3 regions of the Rossellomorea oryzaecorticis genome follow, and region 1 is predicted to be linked to each of the others. Evidence: riboswitches for the same ligand, from Rfam matches in the RefSeq annotation. Region 1 holds a riboswitch; each other region holds the start of a gene.

Region 1 (7,857 bases):
AAAACAACCCTTCCAAGATGACATCATAAATGATCGATTTTAACAGATTCTCAATAGTTGGTGCTTTAGCAAAATCCTTATATCCATTCACAACGAACGCGTTCCTCTCCTTTAGGACTGGCTCCGTTTTCCAGTAATTGAATACTTCGTCCTGTTTCTGCTTTGGCACTATACTCGAGAGCACATAACTGTATGAATGATTATGAATGACTTCCTGCTGTGCAAGGATGATCATCAGCGCATTCAAACTGGAATCCGTCAAGAAGTCGGCTACTTTTCCGGCATAGTCAGTCTGCACACTATCAAGGAGCGCCAATAAACCGATGACTTTAAGAAAAGTATCCTGTTCTTTCAGTGAGAGTGTTTCGAATTGATTGATATCCTTGCTCATATTAATTTCAAAGGGAGTCCAGAAGTTCCCCAGCATTCTTTTATATTTTGGATATGCCCATGAAAATCGCACATCATCCCAGTTTAAGACATTTGAGCTCCGCCCATTAATGATGGAGGTAGATTTATTTGGCGACTCCGAATCAAGCAGTTCTCTTTTTTTCAGTATGGTCATTTTCAAATCCTCCTTTTTTAACTGTGGCAGCTTTCACATTCTTCAAGAACAGAGCCTGATGTGGATCTTACATAATAAGTAGTCTTCAATCCCGATTTCCAGGCATCAAGATGAAGGAGCAAAAGGTCTTTCGCTTTGATGTCGTTTCTTACATAGAGATTGAATGAGATACTCTGGTCGATATGCCTCTGTCTTTTGCTGTTTTGTTTTATACTCCAATGCTGATCAATATAATAAGCCGTTTTGTAATACCATTTCGTTTCGGCTGAAAGGTCCGGTGCTGTCACCGGGATTTTATAATCCTTTTTCTCTTCAGAATAGAGCTGTCTGAATAAAGGATCTATACTCGCGGTGGATCCGGCGATCAGTGAAGTGGACGAGTTAGGCGCCACTGCCATAAGGTACCCGTTGCGCACTCCGGTTGCAGCTGCTTTCTTCCTTAATGAGTCCCAATGAGTATCACAATAGCCCCTTTTATCAAAATAAAGGCCATTCTCCCACTCTGAACCCGGGAAGTAAGGATATGCGCCTTTTTCCTTGGCAAGGTCGATGCTTGCCTCAATCGTGTGATAAGCAATCTCTTCATAGAGGGAATCACAGTAAGACGCTGCTTCATCGCTTTCCCAGCGAATTCCCTTTATGGCTAATAAATGATGCCAGCCAAACGTCCCAAGGCCTATCCCTCTGTAACGCTTGTTAGTCAACTGTGCTTGCAGCACCGGGATTTCATTAAGGTCGATGACATTATCAAGGAGCCTTACGGCTGTCTTGATGGTTCTTGCCAGCACATTGTCCCTGACAACTTTAGCCAGTGAAAGGGATGCAAGATTACATACAACATAATCACCGGGATGTTTATATGTAATGATCCTTCCGTCTTCTACCCTTTCTTCCTCTATATAAGAAGGGCTCATATTCTGGGTGATCTCGGTACAGAGATTGCTGCAGTATATCATCCCTTTATGGTTATTGGCATTCTGGCGGTTAACGGAATCACGGTAGAACATGAAAGGTGTGCCTGTTTCCAGCTGGGAAATCATGATCCGCTTAAAAATGTCAATTGCAGGAACTGTTCTTTTAGACAGTCCCGAATGCTCCACACATTCCATGTACTTCTCCCTGAAAGACCCTTCCCCTTTTCTTTCATCATAGTAGTCTTCCAGACTGAACCCCATGACACTCCTTACCTCATGGGGGTCGAAGAGATGCCATTCGTCACGGTTTTCCACAGCTTCCATAAATAGATCCGGCAGGCAGACGCCGGTAAACAAATCATGTGTACGCTGCCGCTCATCTCCATTGTTCAACCGAACGTCGAGGAAAGAATGAATGTCCTTGTGCCACACATCGAGATAGACGGCAATCGCTCCCTGGCGCTGACCGAGCTGATCGACTGAAACGGCAGTATTGTTAAGCTGCTTCATCCAGGGAATGACTCCCGAGCTCACACCTTTAAATCCTTTGATATCACTGCCCCTGCTGCGGACTTTCCCTAAGTAGATGCCAAGACCCCCTCCATTTTTACTGAGAGTCGACACATCCGTGTTACTGTCAAAGATACTTCTCAAATCATCCTCCACCGTATCAATGAAACAGCTGGAAAGCTGACCGTAACTTTTACCCGCATTTGCCAAAGTAGGTGTGGCGACGGTCATATACAGATTGGAAAGTGCCCAATACGCCTCTTTTATCAGTGAAAACCGCTTTCCTTTAGCCTCATCCATCAAAAGGGTCATGGCAATAATCATAAATCTCTCTTGGGGAAGTTCGTAAACCCTTCCGTCATGAGATTTCGTCAAGTAACGCTCTGCAAGGGTAACAATGCCGATATAGGTAAACAGCTTGTCTTTCGAGGGATCCAATAATGACTCCAGCTGCTTGATCTCATCCCGGCTGTACGCCTCCAGCAGGCGGGGGTCGTATAGTTTTTGATCGATAAGCTCTTGAATCAAGTCAAAAAACGAACGATAAGGTTTTGCGGGATCCAGCCCTCTTGACCGGCTGCTGGCAAGATAGAGTTTTTCTAAATAAAGATAAGCAGCCGCATACGTCCAGTCCGGTGCTTCATCAGATATCCTTTCAACAGCCGACAAGATTGATTGATGATAGAGTTGATCATCCGAGAGTCCCATTTTCACCTGGAGAAGTCCATTTATTTTCTCGTGAAAATCTGTCAAATCCAGCTGCGGGAACTCTTCTTGCAGCTTGCGGCAGAGTTTCTCGGCTGTTGTTGTTTTTGCTGTTTGGATCATAGTCATGTTAATCTTTCCTCCCGTATCTGATTAATCCATCCGTACAATACGCCTTCGTAAGAGAAAATAAAAAGGCCCGTCCTCTATTGGACGGGCCCTGAATATAGCGATGATATGAAATAACAGACATATGTATAAACTCTATTATTCTATCCTCGCATATCCTCCCAATTCCCGAAGAAGATCGTACGTGATAAATACGGCAGGTCTCCTGACTCGTGCTTCATCCTACTATAAGGCCTTCCCATCTTATATAGATAGTGGACATTCCTTAGTTCGTCATCACTTACAGTTGCGGGGACAGTTCTGGATTTACACCAGATTCCCTATTAAGTCTTCATAGACACCGTATTTACAGATTTCATTGAATTAATCAATATATAGTTATTTTAATTAATCAAAACACAAAGTATTGTGTTCTTAATCATCATAATTTAATTGAATAGATTTTTCAAGAAGGAATCGGAACTCTTTTTCAATTTAGATGAGGTATAAATCAAATATGCTTATAATTATCTTTTTCTTTAAAAATGCACGAACACCCCAGAATTGAGAGCTAATATGTATGGTAAAGCCAGATTACATCAGTATTTGTCGTTTGAGCAACTTGCTTATAAATCCTATAATCCTATTAGAAGGTTGTTTGACAGTATTCTTTGGTCCCCAATATTTGACGGGCTGCTTACACGGGATCTCCCATCGTAAGCAGCCTCTTTTTTTCATGACCGGCTGAATAAAGCTTTAAGCGCCAGTTAAAACTAACAAAATCTTGTATTTCATGGTTGTTACAAAGTGATTAAATCAGACAAAAAGGTTTATTTTTACTAAGTAATCATATAAAATGCGCATTAAGTGATTTTTTTAAATCCCCTCTTTTGAAAGGAGAAAAATAATATGAAGAAGTTAATGAGTGCTTTATTGATAACAATTATGGCGATTGCTTTGGCTGCCTGTGGGAATGGAGATAAAGCGAAGCAGTCTGAGGATAAACCAAAAACCGAAGAAAAAAGCAAGGATCAACAAGAGCAAGCCAAACAAATGGAAGAAATGCAAAAGAAAATGGATAAACAAAAAGTGGACAAAGACAAGGTCGTTGCCGTCGTGAATGACGAGGAACTCAAGGGTGAGGATTACAATAACATTCTTACTTCCTCTCAAATGCAATTACAGCAAATGGGACAAGACCCAACCACTAAAGAAGCTTCCAAACAAATCAAGAAACAAACAATCGACAGTCTTGTAGGTCAAACCCTTCTCATGCAGCAAGCTGACAAGAAAGGGTACAAAGCAAGTGAAGAAGAAATAGACAAACAGCTTGATCAGGTTAAAAAGCAGTACAAGGACGAAAAAGAATTTGAAAAGGCAATGAAAGAAGCTGGCTTCTCAATGAAAGAATTAAGAACCCAGGTTGCTGAAAACATCAAATACACCAACTACGTGGAAAAAGAAATAAAAGTCGATGAAGTGACTGAAGATGAAATGAAGAAATTCTATGATCAGTTCGCTAGCCAGCAAGGCAAAGATCAAAAAGCACCAAAATTTGAGGAAGTCAAGCCGCAAATCAAACAGCAGCTCGAACAGCAAAAGAAACAGGAAAAACTCGTTCAACACGTAGAAGACCTGAAGAAAAACGCCAAAGTTGACGTTAAAATATAATATCCTATCAGAACAAACCCAAAAGCGGGTTTGTTCTTTTTTATTTATCACGTTTTTTCTTCATTCAGTTGGGTAAAGTTTATCATACCATTATACGACACCGTTCAAGCTTATTATTAAAGTATTTCCAGCTGTTGATTGGAGTGCAAGACGAAGAATCCTATCCGAAAAGCGGAAGGGCTTTGAATAGAGGTTTGTGGCATAAGGCGAATCGGCCTGGAAGGCGTTCTTTGCCTTCTTGGCCGGTTTGACTTATGACAAGTGCCTCTAAGCCCTGCAGCTAGACAGTTACCCCAATTGTCAAGGGATGCTCACCGGCCGCCCGCGGAAAGCGAAGTCTTGCACGGAAATCAACAGCGGATTTAAAAAACAAAGGAGATGAAACCATGAACAAGAGATCAAATGATCATCCCGAACAAGTGAACAAAGACGAAGAAGGCATTCTCGACCAGCATGAAAGTGAACAAAATGTAGACCCGATCCCGCTTGAAGACTTAAAGAAAGAACAGCGGGAAGAAAAAAAGAAACACCATACAAAAGATGATTCTTCAAGCGAAGAGTAAACGGACGGAAATATCCATTTTACAATTTCAGGGATTTTTCTATAAACATAAAGAAGCCGCGGTACAACCATGATTGTACCGCGGCTTTTATGGTCATGGGACTATTTTTTTAACCAATCCGTATGGAATGTGCCTTCCTTATCAACCCTCTGATAGGTATGAGCCCCGAAGTAATCTCGCTGAGCCTGCAGCAGATTAGCTGGAAGCGATTCCGCACGATAGCTGTCAAAATAAGCAATCGCACTGGCGAGTCCCGGGACGGGAATCCCCAATTTAATGGCAGTTGCTGCTACTTCACGCGCATCTTCCTGGTAATTTTCCACAATCTCCTTGAAATAAGGATCCAGCAGCAGGTTTGTTAATTCGGGCTCACGGTCATAAGCCTTCTTTATTTCCTGCAGGAAACCTGCACGGATGATACATCCCCCTCTGAAGATCATGGCAATCTCCCCCGGCTTAAGGTTCCAATTATACTCCTTGGATGCTGACTGTAATTGTGCAAAGCCTTGGGCATACGAACAAATCTTACTTAGGTAAAGGGCTTTTCGGATTTTCTCGATGAATTCTTCCTTGTTACCGTTGAATTTGCTGTTTTCCGGCCCTTTAAGTATCTTGCTTGCCTTCACCCGTTCTTCTTTCATGGCTGAAATAAAGCGGGCGAATACGGATTCCGTAATGATTGAAAGAGGCACGCCAAGGTCCAGTGCAGAAATACTGGTCCATTTACCTGTTCCCTTTTGGCCAGCGGTGTCAAGGATGACCTCAACCAGCGGTTTACCCGTTTCTTCATCGATTTTGGTGAAGATATCAGCCGTTATCTCAATCAAGTAGCTGTCCAGTTCTCCTTCATTCCACTCTTTAAAGATCTCATGCAGTTCTTGTGCATCCAGGCCAAGAACATTTTTCATTAAGTAATACGCTTCACAAATAAGCTGCATATCGCTGTATTCTATGCCGTTATGAACCATTTTTACATAATGTCCGGATCCATCCGGCCCGATATATGTACTGCAGGCTTCACCATTTAACTTTGCTGAAATGGCGGTAAGGAAAGGTTCAAAGAGGTCATATGCCTCTTTCTGTCCGCTTGGCATAATAGCAGGGCCGTAAAGCGCTCCTTCCTCTCCGCCTGAAACTCCCGCTCCGATGAAATTGATCCCTTTTTCATCAAGGGCTTTATTGCGGCGGATCGTATCTTCAAAGTACGTATTCCCGCCATCCATCAGAATATCTCCTTTATCCAGATGGGGCAGCAGGGAATCGATTGCTTTATCCGTTATCTCACCTGCCGGAACCATCATTACGATCTTTCTCGGCTTTTCCAGGGACTCTGTAAAAGCTTCTACACTGCTTGTACCTGTCAATTGTTTATCGCTATGTTCTTCGAGGATTTCATTTACTTTTTCCTCGGTAACATCATAAATGGCGACTGAGTATCCTCTGCTTTCAAAATTCAGAGCAAGGCTTTTCCCCATAACTCCGACACCAACAACACCAATTTGTTGTTTAGCCATATTATCCTTCCTTTCCTTGCTAAAAAAACTTTTTTCACCGTAACTATTATAATACGAAATAAATTTTCATGCTAAAATTTCATAAAAAAACTTTTCATTACGTTGATTTTTTTATTCATAGTCTCATTCTTTCCATGTGTATAATTTCCCATTCAGAGAAGAATGGACCGTTCAGCTAAATAAAAAAGCGAACCTCAATTCGGTCCACTTTTCTTAAAATTGGGATTTTATACTTATCTATTAGTCAAGTCGTTCAATAATCGTGGCATTGGCCATTCCATGCCCTTCGCACATTGTCTGCAGGCCGAAGCGCCCACCTGTCCTTTCGAGCTCATGCATCAGCGTAATCATGATGCGTGCACCACTTGCACCAAGTGGATGACCCAGGGCGATCGCACCGCCATTCGGGTTCAGCTTCGATGGGTCGGCGTTCAACTCTTTCAACCATGCAAGGGCAACAGGTGCGAATGCTTCATTCACTTCAAATACATCAATATCGCTTAACGTTAATCCTGATTTATCCAAAGCTTTCTTAGTAGCCGGTATGGGGCCGGTCAACATTAAAGTGGGATCAGAACCCGTAACGACACGGGTGTGGACTTTGAATCTGGCTTTCACGCCAAGTTCATCTGCTTTTTCTTTACTCATAAGCAGGAGTGCTGCCGCTCCGTCGCTTATTTGGCTCGAGTTGCCAGCATGGATGATCCCGTCTTCCTTGAAGGCGGGCTTCAATGTTGAAAGGATATCAATTGTAGTCTCCTGCCTCGGCCCTTCATCTTTATGGAAAAAGAACGTATCTCCTTTCTCGGATTGCACCTCAATCGGCATGATTTCATCTTTAAAACGATTTTCACTTTGGGCGTTAATTGCTTTTTGATGACTTTCGTATGCAAACCGGTCGAGTTCTTTTCGACTGAACGCGTATTTTTCTGCTATTCGTTCTGCAGATAGTCCCTGGTGAATGATTTCATGCTGTTGTTTTAATTTTTCACTGAAACCCGCTTTTCCATAGTTGGATGCGATGGGCACTTTCGACATATTTTCCACACCGCCTGCAATGACGATATCCATATCCCCGGAGAGGATAGCTTGTGCAGCAAAATGTACAGATTGCTGTCCTGACCCGCATTGACGGTCGATGGTTGTGCCGGGCACCTCGATAGGAAACCCGGCTATCAAGGCTGCAACTCTTGCAATGTCACCAGCCTGCTCTCCTGATTGGGTGACACAACCGAGAATGACATCATCCACATATTTAGGATCAATGCCGGATTTTTTCATTAACCCTTTAAGGATTTCACCTGCCA
Region 2 (7,857 bases), on a different contig from region 1:
TAGCTGTACTGACGCTGTTATCACTGTTTTATCCATTGCTGATCAAAGCGCTCAAAAAGAAAGGGAAGAATCCTATCGACCCTATCTCAAAAGACATGTAATGAAGAGGAGGAAAATTGATGCCTAAGGTTAAATCGTATGATGTAGTTGTTGTCGGAGCGGGGAACGCGGCCTTGTGTGCGGCCATTTCAGCCCGCGAAGAAGGGGCGGAGGTACTGGTCCTCGAAAAAGGTCCTGAACATAAGAGAGGCGGAAATTCATTTTTCACCGATGGGGCGATCAGAGTGGCCTATCATGATTTCGCCGATATCCGAAAGGTTGTAACGGATCTCTCTGATGAAGAGGCAGATTCGATCGTCATGCCCGATTACAATGAGGAAGATTATTATGATGATATCATGCGCGTAACAGAGGGAAAGAGCCAGCCGGAGCTTGCCAGACAACTGGTGGACCGATCGTTTGAAACGCTCGTTTGGATGAAGGGGCATGGAGTGAAATTTGAACTCAATTATGATAATCAATCATATGAAAAGGATGGCAAGCGTCATTTCTGGGGCGGTCTTCCTGTCAAGACGGAAAACAAAGGAATCGGTTTGATGAAGCAGCTTTTTTCACGTGCAGGTGAACTGGGGATCGATATTTGGTATGAGGCTGCTGCAGTGGAACTTGTAAAAGAAGGCGGAAAGATAAGCGGTGTGGTAGTACAGAAAGACGATGAACGACTTAGAGTAGATTCCTCCGGGGTCATTCTTGCATGCGGGAGTTTTGAAGCGAATAAAAAAATGCGGAGTGAACATATCGGAGAAGAATGGGAAGCGGCAATCGTCCGTGGAACCGAATATAACACCGGCGACGGAATAACAATGGCGGTTGCTGCCGGGGCAGAGACATTCGGGGAATATTCCGGATGCCATTCAATCGGAACGGATTATCAAGCACCGAAAGTCGGTGATTTCAACAAGCCAGGTGACATCTTCAAGAAACATTCCTATCCTCTCAGCATCATGTTGAATAAAGATGGAAAACGATTTGTAGATGAAGGGGCGGACTTCCGGAATTATACGTACGCCAAATACGGAAGGGAAATCCTGAAACAACCGGATCACGTCGCCTATCAGATTTACGACTCCCAAGTCCGGCCGCTGCTGAGGAAGGAATATGATCTTGAGGAAGCGACTTGTTATAAGGGTGAAACCCTGGAGGAGCTTGTTAATCAGCTTTCCGTCGATAAGGAGCAATTCCTGAAGACGATTGAGGAGTATAATGGAGCCGTTCAAGACGGGGAATACAATCCTACGGAGAAAGACGGCAAAAAAACAACGGGGCTTACTCCTGATAAGACGAACTGGGCGTTGAAGGTCGAGAAGGGTCCATTCTATGCTTTCCCGGTTACGTGCGGGATTACATTTTCTTTCGGCGGGCTGCGTGTCAATCCATCAGGAGAAGTGTTAAAGACGGATGATGAACCATTATCCGGCCTGTTCGCTGCAGGAGAAATGGTCGGCGGGATTTTTTATCACAATTACCCTGGGGGATCCGGGTTGATGTCTGGGGCAGTTTATGGAAAAGCAGCCGGCTCTTCGGCTGCCCGGTATGCCCTCGGTAATAAGCGGGATTCTACGATCATTCACTGATACCGATTGATAAAAGGAAAAAGTCACCCCATTGCCGGTGGCTTTTTCCTTTGAATGAAAGATGGGAGTAATCGTCATGAAAAAACAACTGTTACTGGTTATCACTTTCCTATTATATATTTTATTTTTTCTCCCTTTTTTTGATTGGGATGAAACATGGAAGGCTATCGCTGCACTCATCATCATTCAAATCCTCTGGATCGGCAAAGTCTTTCCGCTTGCGTTCAGCTCGCTGCTGCTCATACTGCTGATTTCGTTTCATTTTTTCAGTTATGAACAGACTTTGAGTTATTTCAGCTCGGGTATCGTTTGGCTCTTGTTTTCCACATTCATTATCTCAGCTGCATTCATCAAAACGGGTCTGGCAAGCAGGGTATCGCTCTTTATGTTAAAGATGTCGGGAGGATCGGGCAAAGCATTGATCTTCATCTCGTTTTTGCTCATGATCGTCCTGTCTGTACTGATACCGTCGAATGTAGGGAAAGGCAGCCTGTTATCATCTGTACTGGACAGCCTGCTGAAAAGTCTGCGCAAATTAGGGGATGTCCATTATCTGGGCAAGTCACTGTTTATCGGGGTAGCGTATCTAGCTGCCATTTCAGGGGCATTTGTTGCGACAGGGGCAAGTTCCACAATCTACGCTTTCGGGATCCTGAGCGATGTTTCGAGCGATTTGAATTATATAAAATGGTTCCTGACTTTTGGAATACCGGTGCTGCTTTTTATCGTGATACTGTGGGGGATATTCTTACTAATTTTTCCACCTGAGAAGATTGACCGAAAGCTGTTATTAGCATTGATCGAAGAAAGAATCAGTGAGCTTGGGCCCGTGAGCATCAACGAAAAAAAGATCATGTGTATAATCGGTGGAACCTTGATCCTGTGGATTGCACAGCCTCTGCATGGTTATTCCATTCCTCAGATCGGCCTGCTGGGCGCATGTATAACCTTGATCCCTTTTGCAGGAGTATGGAAATGGGAAGAAGCAAGGAAATCGATTGATTGGGATCTGATGCTCTTTTTCGCCTCTACTTTAATGGTATCCGGGATGCTGATCCATACAGGCACGATTGAATGGATGGCAGAAGGTTTGGACTCACTGCTGACAGGCCGCCAATCCTGGGTGATCATTCTCTTTCTCATTTTATGCACCAGTATCATTCGTATCGTCTTTGTCAATATCCTGGGGTTTTTGACCATCATGCTCCCCCTCAGCATTACGATTGGACATACAATCCCGGATTTATCACCCATGCAAATTGCCATGCCCGTGTTTCTGGCATGCGTCCCGGGCTTCTTTCTTGTCACCCAGTCCCCGGTCCATCTGATCAGCTACTCTTACGGTTATTTTACTGACAAGGATTTAATGCGGGCAGGATTTTGGTCATCCGCCGCCTGGATAGCCGTCATTATCTGCTCGGTGTTCTTTTACTGGTAAGAGAATTTCTTTTTTGCAAGGGAGGGGGAGGGAATGCCTGGTCTAATGAAAATCAGAACGATCATTAGAAGTGTTTTTATTTTGAATTCATGTACGGTTTTTTAATATTTTGATGAAACTAAAGGGGATTTCTGTGTGGAAATGTGAAAAGAGGGCTGTAAAGGATGGATAGGGGAGAGTTATCTATTGATTGAGTTGGTGAAGTGATACGGTGTGGGGTGTTTATAATCCGTTTTCAGGATTTATGATCCATTCTGAAAATATATGATCCGTTTTCCGGAAATATGATCCATTTCAGAAATATATGATCCATTTTCACATTTTATGAGCTAATAAGAATCATTCTAAAATATCTGTCCATGTTCATCATCACCACCTAAAAAGATACCGCAGGTTAACCAAATGCGGCTCACGGCTAACCTGCGGAAAACAAACTCCTAATAACCCTAAATGGATATTTTATTTTGTTTTAATTACCCCAGCCCTCTTACTTATTTAATCAACGCCCGATTCTTCCGATGTTCCTTTCTCAGAACAGCGGTGGTGAACAATCTTATTTCCTCTTCCGTTTCCGGGATCACTTTCGGCACCGGCTTCGGATTCCCGTCTTCATCCACCGCGACCATGGTGAGGAATGACTCTGTCGTCAAGGTTTTGATACCGGTCAATAGATTCGCAGAGAAGACTTTTACATATACCTCCATCGAAGTCCTTCCGGTGGAAGTCACAATCGCCTCGAGGCTGAGTGCGTCCCCGACAGTTGCGGATGACAGGAAATCGACCGAATCGATCGAAGCCGTGACCACGGCCGAGCTCGAATGCTTCATGGCTGACAGCGCAGCGATTTCATCGATAAATGCCAATACCTTTCCGCCGAAGATGGTCTGCATATGGTTCGTATCAGGCGGCAATACCAATTTTGTCTGGATCGTACGTGAATGATCAACTGGATAAGCTTGTTCCATCATTTTCAACTCCCTGTCCGTTTTGAATTAAAAAATGCATCTCCCATTATAAGAAGATGCAGCTATTCCAATCGGACGATCATGATCCAATGAGATCTTGTATGTCGTTCCATCTGGCGCAACACCCTCCTATCTCCCGTAGGAACTATGTGTTCTTCCCGATTGGCAGGTCTCCTGGCTCAGCTTCGCCGATTTCTTATCCCTTCCCGCTTCGAAAAGAAACAGTGGGCCTATATAAAAAATCTCAGCTTTACAGTGGCGGGACCGCGCTGGATTTCCACCAGCTTCCCTTTTAAGAAGAGAATGGACTCTCATCCCCTTCACCAACGGGCAATAATGAAATTGTGAACGCTATTATTCTATCATATTCGACATACCGGAATCTCTGATTCTGTCGATAAATTGAAGGAATTTAATAAATTCCCATTTTTATGAAACCTTCAGGGCAGCTGCCCCGTAGATAGTCATATAACCTATTAAAACGCGGTATCTTCCGCAGAAAAATAAACAGGGGGTAGGTAAGAATGGGTTCATTGACTGTCATTGGTATTATGATGTTCCTTATTCCGGTATTGATCGTAGCGGCCATTGTGGGGATCGGGTATTATTTCTGGATGCGATTCCGCTACCGCACGGCCAAGTCAAACCAGGCATTGATCATCACAGGACCGAAACTCGGGGATCCTGAAAAAGAAACAAATATTTTCACCGATCAGGAAGGGCGTTCTATGAAGATCATCAGGGGTGGAGGATATCGTCTGAGACGGTTCCAGACAAGTACGCCTGTCAATCTGACATCTTTCCAATTGAAATTGTCGACTCCGCGTGTGTACACGAACGGCGGGGTGCCGATCGTGGCGGATGCGGTCGCGATGGTCAAAGTGGCAGATACGTTGAACGGGATTGCCAACTATGCGGAGCAGTTCCTTGGCAAAAATCAAAAAGAGATCGAAGATGAAATCATTGAGGTATTAGGAAGTAATCTTCGTGCCATTTTATCAAAAATGACCGTTGAGGATATCAACAGCAACCGGGAGAAGTTTAACGCCGACGTCTCGGAGATCGCGCAGAAACAGCTGGATCTTATGGGCTTCAAAATTACTTCCCTCGGTTTGACGGATATCCGTGATGCTGATGAAGAAAATGGATACTTGAAGAACCTGGGACGCCCTCGTATTGCGGAGGTCCGCAAGCAGGCTGAGATTGCCGAGGCCAATACTGAGCGAGAAACACGTATTCACCGTGCCCAGACGGATCAGGAAGCGAAGGAAGAAGAGTATAAGCGACAAATCTCCATTGCTGAATCCAAGAAGGAAAAAGACATCAAGGATGCGGCATTCAAAGAAGAAACAGAACGTGCCCGCGCGAAATCAGAACAATCCTATGAGCTGGAAAAAGCAAAGCTTTCCAAAGAGGTAAAAGAAGAAGAATTGACGCTTCAGTTCCTTGAGCGCGAGCGAGCGGTCAAACTTGAAGCGGAAGAATCTAAAGTCCGCCAGACTAAAGCGGACGCCGAATATTATGAAACGACCCGTAAAGCGGAAGCTGAAGCCCGCAAAGCGGAAATCGACGGGGAAGCGAAAGCGAAGATCCGCCGTGAAGAAGGATCTGCCGAAGCAGATGTCATCAGACAGCGCGGTAAAGCAGAAGCAGAATCACGTAAACTGCTTGCTGAAGCAATGGAAAAACACGGTGACGTCATCATAACGGAAAAACTGATCGAAATGCTGCCAGTCTTTGCAGAGAAGATTGCACAGCCGTTGAACAACATCGATTCTGTTAAAATCATTGATTCCGGAAACGGGCAGGGTGTCCCGTCATTCGGCAGGAGCATCACGAAAACGATGCTCGATATGCAAGAACCTTTGAAAGAAATGACCGGGATCGATGTGGGTCAATTACTCCGTTCGTATGCGGACAGAAAACCTGAAAAACCATACCAACCCGTCATTTCCCAAACAGGGGAAAAAGAAAGTGCGGCAGCACAGAACACGGATGAAGAAGACAGGGAAGAAGTGCAAAATCAGGAAAAAGAATCACAGGAAGTGAAGTAAGAAAATGGGAGGCTGGGACAAAAGTGTTTTAGTCTAAGTAAAACCCGAACTAATTTGCACAAGATGACGCAAATTAGTTCGGGTTTTTAATTTGTTCAAAGTTGTATTTAGAGGTTAGCCCTTTCTAGCGGTTGATTGGAGTGCAAGACGAAGACTCCTGCGGGAAGAGTAGCTTATGTGAGACCCCGCAGGCTTGCCGAGGGAGGCTCACGGGCTACCCGCGGAAAGCGTAGTCTTGCACGGAAATCAATAGCGGTAAAAGAACCTATACTGATTTTTTTCGACTTTGTATGGTAGGTTATTAGTTTTATCTGTTTATAGAAGTATAACCTTGAATAAATAAAGGGATTGTCATCTACATTATATTTACAAGTTTAATACAAAGCTTGAACAAAACAGAAGGAGTGAAATGAATGAAGAAAATTTTCTCGATTTTTGTGACTGCCATTCTCATGCTGACATTTACTGGAGGCGCGTTTGCTGCCGGGAATGATGCGATGGTGCGCATCATCCATGCTTCACCAGATGCACCTGCTGTAGATGTTTATGTGGACGGTAAAGCAGTCGTTGAAGGAGCCGAGTTCAAAGCTGCGACAGAATACATGAACCTGCCTGCAGGGGAACATAAGGTAGAGATCTATGCGGCCGGAACAATGGGCAGCGAAGATCCAGTCATTTCCCAGTCCCTTACTGTTGAAGAAGGGATGGCTTACACAGTTGCTGCTGCCAACACAGTGGATAACCTGTAACTCGTTGTTGCGCAGGACTCAATGGAAGTCACAGAAGGAATGACGAAAGTTCGTGTCGGCCACCTTTCACCTGATGCACCTGCAGTTGATGTGGGACCGATCGTCGGAGACGCATTATTCAGCGGGGCTGAGTTCAAAGCCATTACAGATTACAAGGAACTTGATCCAGGTACGTATGACCTTGAAATCAGAACACCTGAGGGAGAACAGGTACTTGATCTTTCTGGAACCATGCTGGAAAAAAAATACGGTATACAGCTTATTTGCCATCAATACAGCTGATTCTTTGGAAGTCCTTGTACTGAAAGACTACACCCTGATGCCTGGAAGCATGCCTGAAACAGGAATGGGAGGAGCTGCTGAAGAATCTTCTTCTACTGCGCTTCCGATCGTCCTTGCCTCTGCAGTATTGGGCGGAGCTGCGCTGGTATTCGCTGTACGCAGGAAACTTGTAAAATAATGAAACCTCTATTATTCATCCTTTTGACGGCTCTTCTGGCAGCTTGTTCTGCCGAAGAGCCTCAACTGTCAAAAGGAACTAAAGAAACAGAAGTATATGCCGAACAACCAGTCCAGCAGGCCGTAATTGCGGCCGGCAATAAAGGGACGATTGCCCCCGCCCATGAGCAATCAGGCATTACACCATCCTCACTTTCCATCCCTGCCATTGACCTCGAAGCACCGGTGAAAGATTTCGGTCTCGATGAAAATGGGAATATGGAACTGCCTGAAAACGGGAAAGATGTGGCGTGGTTTGAACCGGGTGTACAGCCCGGCGAAGCAGGGAACGCCGTGTTGGCCGGTCACGTGGATAATGAAAAAGCACCGGCTGTCTTCTTCAAATTGAAGGAATTGGAAAAAGGCGATGAAATCCATCTTTATGATGAAGATGGAAAGCATCTCACATTTGTGGTAAAAGACAAAATCGCCTATCAAAAAGATGACGCGCCGCTCAGGAAAATCTTCGGGCCAAGCGATAAACGGATGCTCAATCTTATTACATGCACCGGTTATTTT
Region 3 (7,857 bases), on a different contig from region 1:
ATTATTATTCCGTCACTTCATCGGAGCTCTTTCCATTCAGGAAATCCTTCAATGCCTGGATGTTTTGATCAAAGTCCAATTCGATGACTGATCCGACTCCCTCGTAGCTTCCGAAATCATAGGAGCCCTCGACCGGGATTGTCAGCTTGTCGATTTCATCCTTGTTACTTAACAAGACATCTTTGACCAGCGATATTTGATCGAGTTTGCTCATATTCGTCTGAATGTAAGGCTGGATGGAACCGGCAAGTTTCGGCAGCTTCGTGACACCGCCGACGCTGAGTACCTCTTCTTTAAGTGCGGTGATGACTTTTTGCTGTCTCTCAACCCGTCCAAAGTCACCTTCTGCATCATGACGGAATCTTGCGTATCCCAATAACTCTTTCCCGTGCAGCTTCTGCACCCCTGGCTGAAGCGAAACTCCGATGTTTTCAGACATCGCTTTCTCTACATCCATTTCAATCCCTTCAGGGGCAAGAATATCTACGGATTGTTCAAATCCTTTGAAATCGACCATCATATAATACTGGATGTCGATATCAAAGTTATGCTTTATCGTTTTGCGCAGCAATTCAGGGCCTCCGAGATAGAACGCTGTGTTCAACTTATAATTCTGGTATCCCGGGATCTCCACATAAATATCACGCATAAATGAAACCAGTTTCGTTTCATTGGTCTTAGGATCGACTTGAGCGAGCATCATGGTATCTGTACGGGATTTCTCCTCGCCCCTGCTGTCAACGCCCAACAGCAATACATTTATCTTTCCGTTTTCGTCTTTAACACCATTGAATTTATAGTCCTTCATATTTTGTTCACCATCGGCCATTTGATAGCCTCTATAAAATTGAAACGCAGAATAACCCACTAAACAAAAAATGATCAATAATAGCACTAATATTATTTTTCTGCCTCTTTTTTTCTTCGTTTTTTTACGGTCGAGTCTTGATTCCATTGTTCCACCTTCTTTGTTAAATGAAATGGCAGCAAGCTATTGAAAGATTTTACTCTACATTCCCCGGTAACTCAATACTCAGGTTATGGAGCAGCATGCATGAATTACCAAAGGGACAAGAATATATAGTTCATACTACCATAACTGGCAGGATATATCTCTAAAATTTCGTGCTTCCAGCCTAGGATAAAATGGTCCCCGCCTTTTAGAAAGTCCGTTTAATTGGTCCTAAAAGGTATTACCCTTACAAAAAAAGATTAAACCACTGGCCACTAAAAAAGCCGGGCCCCTATCCTTAAATAGAGATCCAGCCCACAATTCGCACATTTTCATGATTTGCGCGATCTTTTCCTGTACGATTCAATAGCTTTCTTCGTCGTTTCGAATACGCCTTTTCCAATCAGCCGTCCAAGCGGTGTCACGCTGCCGGCAAAGGGGTAGGATGTCCCCTGGTGGGTCGATGCGATCAGGATGCTGTCCGTCGGTGTTCCCGTGGCAAGGGTGCCTGTTCGGTGGTCAACGACATTCTGCTCCTGCATCGCTTTTACTTTCGCTTCGGTGGAAATGACCAGCGCCTCGATAAAGGCTTCATCCGAAAGCCTGCCGTTTACGAAAACCCATGTATTGATCGTACCCGGCCTCAGCTCTTGGGGATACTCATGTACTGCAGTCACATCCACTGCATTTCCGACGCCTGCTGTCACGACGACAAAGATCGAATGTCCTTCCATCAAATACGAGTCATATGCCACATCTTCGAGATTCACCGCCGTCATCATTCCCACTGTAAAAGATGGATCGAGATCGTTTCCCACTAGAAAATTCATCATATCTTCTCTGTAATCGGTGCAATCATAATGTGGTGACACGTATCTGTTCACCACATTTTTATACCATCCAAATCCGGATCCGGTCACGCCTGAAGACATACACTTCATATGGACTGGCGACCGATAGGTGATCATTTCAGGTGTAACATGCAAGAAAGCCTCCCCCGGCTGAGCTGCTTCCGCTGCCGGATTGTCTTCGGGAAGGATGACAATCTGCGGTTTGGCCACCTGTGGATGGGCTTGCTTATGTACTTCTGTAGCGTATACTTCCCTTATATGTTCTTCCTTTAATACTTCTTCCGGATGATCGACTATTTTCGTTTCACCCTTATTCAGCATGATGAGGCGGTCGCAATAAAGGCTTGCCAGGTTCAAATCATGGAAAATCGAGATTACGGTCAATCCCTGGTCTTTTGTTTGTTTTTTCAATAATTCCAGCAAATTCTTTTGATAGGAAAGATCCAAATGATTGGTCGGTTCATCGAGCAGGATGACTTTTGGTTCCTGTGCAAGCGCCTGTGCGAGATACACCCTTTGCTTCTCCCCTCCGGAAAGCTCGTCCAGCCTCCGGTCCTGAAGGGCTTCGACCCCGGTTTGCCTCAATGCCTGCTGAACGATTTCTTCATCTTGGGGGGAAACCGACTTAAATAACCCATTTTGATGAGGATAACGACCCAGCATGACCGTCTCCTTCACCCTGTAGGAAAAGGAGTGCGAGGTAATCTGGGGAAGCACGGCTACAAGTTTCGCCAGCTCCTTGGATGAATAATGATTCAACGGTTTCCCGTTCAATCGAATGGTCCCTGCAGTATGAGGAAGGATGCCCGACAAAGCCTTCAAAAGAGTCGTTTTCCCGCTGCCATTCGGCCCAAGGATACCGAAAAACTCACCTGTGCCTACATGAAAATCAATGTTTTCCACAACGGATGCATCCTCATACCCAACGGAAATCTGATGGACTTCAAGCATGTTATCCCCCCTTCTTCTTGATCAGAATATAAGCAAAAATCGGTGCCCCGATCAAAGCAGTGATCACTCCGATCGGCAATTCGGATGGACTGATAATCATTCGGGACACGAGATCGGCCACCACGAGGAATGCCCCGCCAATAATGATGGAGAGCGGCAGCACATGCGAATGATCGTATCCAATGATCCTCCTGATAAAGTGAGGGATCACCAGTCCGACAAATCCGATCGTCCCTGAAACGGCAACGGCCGCACCTGTCAATGTGCTTCCCGCAATCAGAATCAAGTATTTTCTCTTCTGAACGGAAATCCCTATATGACGGGCCTGTTCTTCACCGAAGCTCATCCCGTTCAATTCTTTTGCATTGAACATCAAAATCAACGTTCCCAGAATAAAAAATGGCAGGACAATAAAAATATAATCCCAGCCTCTCATTGATACACTGCCGAGCAGCCAACCGATGATCTGCCTCAGCTCTTCCCCTGATAAAGCGATCATGAGGGAAATGACAGAGCCGAGAAATGAGCTGAAGATGATTCCTGTCAGTATGATCGTTTCCACCTTCATCGTTCGGTCGACCTTCCTTGCGAACCCCAATACGAGGAATACAGTGAACAATGATCCTATGATACTGAGTACAGGCAGCGTGAATAAACCGAGAAACGGTAGGCTTATATTAAAAAAGAGGGTGACGACCGCTCCCACCGATGCACCTGAGGACATTCCAAGGGTATACGGATCAGCGAGTGGATTCCGCAGCAGCCCTTGAAAGGAGGCCCCGGCAATAGCCAGCGAGCCTCCCACAAGTAAAGCTAGCAGTACACGCGGTAAACGAATGGAAAATACAATATTTGAATGCATGGGATCGACACCCCCAAGAGGGACACCCGGCAGCCATTCGGCACTGATGATCTTGATGATATCTATGATCGGAACCTTTAAAGTCCCGATTGATATCCCCGCTAAAAGCGCCAGGATGAGGATGGCCAGCGCAATCAGATAAACAACCCATATATTATTCTTTGAAAATCTCCGGATAAACAGACTTGGCAATTTCCTCTACTCCTTCAACCAATCTCGGGCCGGTACGCGTAACGAGGTCCGTGTTGACATCATAAACCTGTTCGTTTTTCACTGCATTTACATCCTGCCAACCGTCACGGCTCACTACTTGTTCATGATCACCGTACGTCGTGATGATGACATCAGGATTTGCGGAAATGACTTCTTCCTGGTTCACTGCTATCCAGCCTTCCTGATCTTTCATGGCATTTTCCGCATTGATTAGTTCAAGCATTTCATTGATGAATGTATTATTCCCGGTAGAATAAATATCCGGTGCCGGCGCCACCTCTACATATACCTTCTTCTTCTCTTTGATTTCCCCGGCCTTTGATTTTAATTCATCAAGGTCTTTCTTCATGGAAGCAACCAGCTTATCTGCATCGCCTTTCGTTCTTGTCAATTTCCCGATGTTCTCAATGATGGTATATACTTCGTTGATTTTCTGTGTATCACGTACCACATAGACAGTGATCCCGGCGTCACGCAGTTGATCCAGTCCTTCTTTTGCGCTTACCGCCGTGGATTCATGCGCAAGCACCAGATCGGGATCCAGGCTGATGATTTTCTCCACATTGAATTCAATTCCGCCGATCTTCTCCTTCTCGGCCGCTTCCTCAGGGTAGTTATCAAAATCGGTCACCCCGACCACTTCTTCACCCAGTCCGAGTTCGAATAGTATTTCCGTATTACTCGGGATTAACGTAACAATTTTCTCCGGTCTTGATTCAAGCGTAATTTCAGCCCCTAAGGCGTCTTTTACCGAAACCGATTCTTCGGCAGCTTTCTCTTCGGTACCCTGTCCGCTGTTTTGATTACCAGGCTCGCTCCCGCAGGCAGCCGTAAATAACACAGACAGCATTAACATTAATAATAGACTGATTCTTTTCATTGTTCTCTCCTACTTTCTGTCATAATAAAAACCGCTTTCACTCTTTCCAAATAAAAAAACATCCCCGGCCGGTATGGGGATGCTGTGTAAAATGCATATAAAAAACAGGTTGAATCCAAGTATGCACGTTACACCTTCCTATCCGCGTAGTACCAGTGTCATTAAGATGTCAGGCAGGTCTCCTGGCTCATGGTCATTGCTTGCTGCACCTTCCCGTATTTTCATACAGTGGTTCCTGCAGTTTGCTCCCATTCACAGTGGCGGGACCGCGTTGGAATTGCACCAACTTCCCTTTTAAGAAGCAATGGAATATGATTCTATTCCGCTTCACCCAAACATTCAACTATGTAATTTTCCGTTCAAATGAATTATACAGGAGCATCCCCGTCCGGTAAATATCTTTTTGCTTCACAGATGCATCTTTTTGATTGTCAAACCCTCATGCGAAGTGATAAAATTTGTTCAATCTTAACTTTCTTTACCACATTACAGCAGCAAAAAGCTGCGGGAGGTTCTTGGAATGACGAAAGAAATTCAACATGCCACGTTTGCCGGAGGATGTTTCTGGTGCATGGTTAAACCATTTGATGAATTACCCGGCATTATAGAAGTCGAATCTGGTTATTCAGGCGGCCATGTCGATAACCCTTCTTATGAAGACGTAAAAAAAGGGGATTCTGGACATTATGAAGTAGTCCAGATCACATTTGACCCTTCCTTATTTTCTTATCAGGAATTATTGGACCTTTATTGGCCGCAGATCGATCCGACAGACGATGGAGGACAGTTCCATGATCGCGGGAATCAGTATCGCACGGCTGTCTTTTATCACAATGATAAACAAAAAGAAGAAGCCCAGGCTTCCAAACAGAAAATGGCCGAAAGCGGAAAATACCAAAAGCCAATCGTCACAAAGATTCTTCCGGCCGCACCTTTTTATCGTGCCGAAGAATATCATCAAAAATTTTACAAGAAAAATCCTGATGAATATAAAAAGGACCGTGAAGTATCAGGCAGGGATGAATTCATCGACCGCCACTGGCAGCAATAATCCCGGATGACAAAATCCCCTTTCTCAAATACTAAGAAGGAAAGGGGTTTTGCATGATGAAAAAAAATCAATCGGACAAGGAACAGGTAGTAGGTTTTGAAGGTCCCGGCAAAGCTGTCAATTACTTCGATCCTTACCCGGATGAAGACAAAGTGAATGACAAAAATGCTGAACATGGCGAGGAAAGAAAACAAAATGAATGATGATGTTTAGCCCGCGATGAATAGAATGATACCTTTTGTATAACTTAAGAATAAGGAACCGGGGAAATCCTCCACCAAGAAAAGCCATCAATCGCCAGATTTTCTCGGTTCTGCAACTATCTTTTCGTACTTGTTGTGCACCCCGTGGATATGGACGGTCTCCTTCAATGAAAATCTTCTCTGATAATATTGATTCAGTCCTTTATTGCTGTGCAGACAATCAAACCTTATCTTTTCATATCCATTTTCCTGACAGTAAGATTCAGCCCAATCTAAACAGATGTCACCCAATCCTTTCCCTCTCCACTCACGATCCACCACTAAGCGATGTAAATACATACACACGTCTTCATCTGCATCAGATCCCCACAACTCACAATCCCATTCATTCGGCGAATTTTCCAACGTCAAAGTTCCCACTGCCCTATTTTCTATAAGTAGTAAATAAGTTGAGCCCTTCTTAATCGAATCAGAGATTTCTTTAAGATTCCCTTCCATATCCGTCAAATAATAATCCCACTGCTGAAGACCTTGGGTTTTCAGCCATTTTGAGGCATCTTTAAGTAAGTATAAAACAGTATCAAGATCATCAAGTCCAGCCTTTTCTAATGTATAATCAAATGCATTTTCCATTAAATCCCTCCTCCACTCCATTCTAACATATAGATACTGGAGGAACGCATGCGTTAATTGCATATAAAAAAAGAAGGGCGGAACCAATCTCCGCTCTTCTTCAGTCTTTATTTTATTTTTTCAAGTACGTCCAGCCTTCTTCTTGATAAACCTTGTTTTCCTTCATCAGCTTTCCAATCGCCCGTTTAAAGGAAGCTTTGCTCATATTGAAGCGTTCCTTGATTTCATCCGGCTGGCTTTTGTCCCAGAACGGAATGGCGCCATTGCGCTGCTCAAGGTAAGAGAGGATCACTTCGGCATCATCTTGCATCTTTTCCTGTTTTAATGGAAGGAAAGAGGCATTCAGGTTTCCGTCATCCTTCACGTCGATGACTCTTCCCTCAACAAGCTCCCCGAGTCTCGGCTCTTGCTTCCGTTCATTTTCATGGACAAAACAGCGATATCCCTGCTCGGACAAAAAGAATGTACCCACTTTCAACAGTCGGTATACCCTCCCCTGTACTTTTGCATTCAGCATTTCCCTTGAAGCTCTTCTCGATACTTGTTCAATAATATTCTCTGTGGCAAGCTTCCCGTACAGACGGTCCTGCTTGTCGCGGTTCAATGACAAGAAAAGTTGATCGCCGGGTTCAGGCCACAGGGAAAGAAACTTTGGAAGGTCGTCTGCGGATACCAGAATATCCTTAGGCAGTCCGATATTAACGAACACTCCCAAGTCTTCCCGTTTATCCACTACTTCCGCCCATCCGTATGCTCCCACCTGTACTTTCGGGATGCGCATGGTCGACGTCAGTCTGACATCCTTGTCGTGATAAAGGAATACTTTGACAGTATCCCCTTCTTGAATTTCATCTGTGATTTCTGAATGATGGAGCAGCACGCGGTCCTCCTCATCATTGGTTAAAAAGAAGCCGTATGGGACTTCCTGGTCGACATATAGTTCTTCAACCGTTCCGGGTTTCAGCGAAGACATTATTCAGATTCCTCCCATTCATTTTGTAATAGCAACAATCCGCTCATTACACGTGTATTGAATTAATATATCTTTTTTTCTTCTATGTGTATAGTGTCTATTCTTCGCAAAAAGTAAAAAGTATATTTCGAAAATACCAACATTTACAGATCAATGATTCAACTTCCGGACCATCTCATCCGTCGGCAGCAGGAATGTCAGCATTCCGAGGAGCGGCAGGAAACTGCACAAAATCATAACGAACCTTATCGAATAAAGATCCGCTAATCCCCCGAAGAGAACAGCCCC

Evidence for each region. A riboswitch is a leader RNA that binds a small molecule or an ion and turns the genes downstream of it on or off. The one in region 1 is predicted to bind cobalamin.
Region 2: it holds a riboswitch for cobalamin, as region 1 does, so the genes downstream of both, ACKA06_RS16575 (acyl-CoA thioesterase) here and ACKA06_RS21405 (ribonucleoside-diphosphate reductase subunit alpha) in region 1, are expected to answer to the same signal.
Region 3: it holds a riboswitch for cobalamin, as region 1 does, so the genes downstream of both, ACKA06_RS17100 (ABC transporter substrate-binding protein) here and ACKA06_RS21405 (ribonucleoside-diphosphate reductase subunit alpha) in region 1, are expected to answer to the same signal.

What each region holds. Positions count from the first base shown of each region.
Region 1 is NZ_JBJOSA010000037.1:2,252-10,108, reverse strand. It holds gene ACKA06_RS21410 (ribonucleotide-diphosphate reductase subunit beta) at 1-565, opposite strand, end outside; gene ACKA06_RS21405 (ribonucleoside-diphosphate reductase subunit alpha) at 583-2,817, opposite strand; cobalamin riboswitch at 3,002-3,183, opposite strand; gene ACKA06_RS21400 (SurA N-terminal domain-containing protein) at 3,712-4,473, shown strand; gene ACKA06_RS21395 (hypothetical protein) at 4,860-5,036, shown strand; gene gndA (NADP-dependent phosphogluconate dehydrogenase) at 5,138-6,550, opposite strand; gene ACKA06_RS21385 (thiolase family protein) at 6,791-7,857, opposite strand, start outside.
Region 2 is NZ_JBJOSA010000017.1:5,630-13,486, forward strand. It holds gene ACKA06_RS16560 (tripartite tricarboxylate transporter permease) at 1-101, shown strand, start outside; gene tcuA (FAD-dependent tricarballylate dehydrogenase TcuA) at 120-1,634, shown strand; gene ACKA06_RS16570 (SLC13 family permease) at 1,711-3,072, shown strand; gene ACKA06_RS16575 (acyl-CoA thioesterase) at 3,564-4,037, opposite strand; cobalamin riboswitch at 4,185-4,380, opposite strand; gene ACKA06_RS16580 (flotillin family protein) at 4,562-6,091, shown strand; gene ACKA06_RS16585 (DUF4397 domain-containing protein) at 6,505-6,840, shown strand; gene ACKA06_RS16590 (DUF4397 domain-containing protein) at 6,880-7,122, shown strand; gene ACKA06_RS16595 (hypothetical protein) at 7,055-7,300, shown strand; gene ACKA06_RS16600 (class F sortase) at 7,300-7,857, shown strand, end outside.
Region 3 is NZ_JBJOSA010000018.1:27,486-35,342, forward strand. It holds gene ACKA06_RS17085 (LCP family protein) at 5-955, opposite strand; gene ACKA06_RS17090 (heme ABC transporter ATP-binding protein) at 1,285-2,754, opposite strand; gene ACKA06_RS17095 (FecCD family ABC transporter permease) at 2,756-3,808, opposite strand; gene ACKA06_RS17100 (ABC transporter substrate-binding protein) at 3,771-4,709, opposite strand; cobalamin riboswitch at 4,865-5,059, opposite strand; gene msrA (peptide-methionine (S)-S-oxide reductase MsrA) at 5,230-5,760, shown strand; gene ACKA06_RS17110 (hypothetical protein) at 5,817-5,963, shown strand; gene ACKA06_RS17115 (GNAT family N-acetyltransferase) at 6,051-6,596, opposite strand; gene ACKA06_RS17120 (CvfB family protein) at 6,709-7,569, opposite strand; gene ACKA06_RS17125 (MFS transporter) at 7,720-7,857, opposite strand, start outside.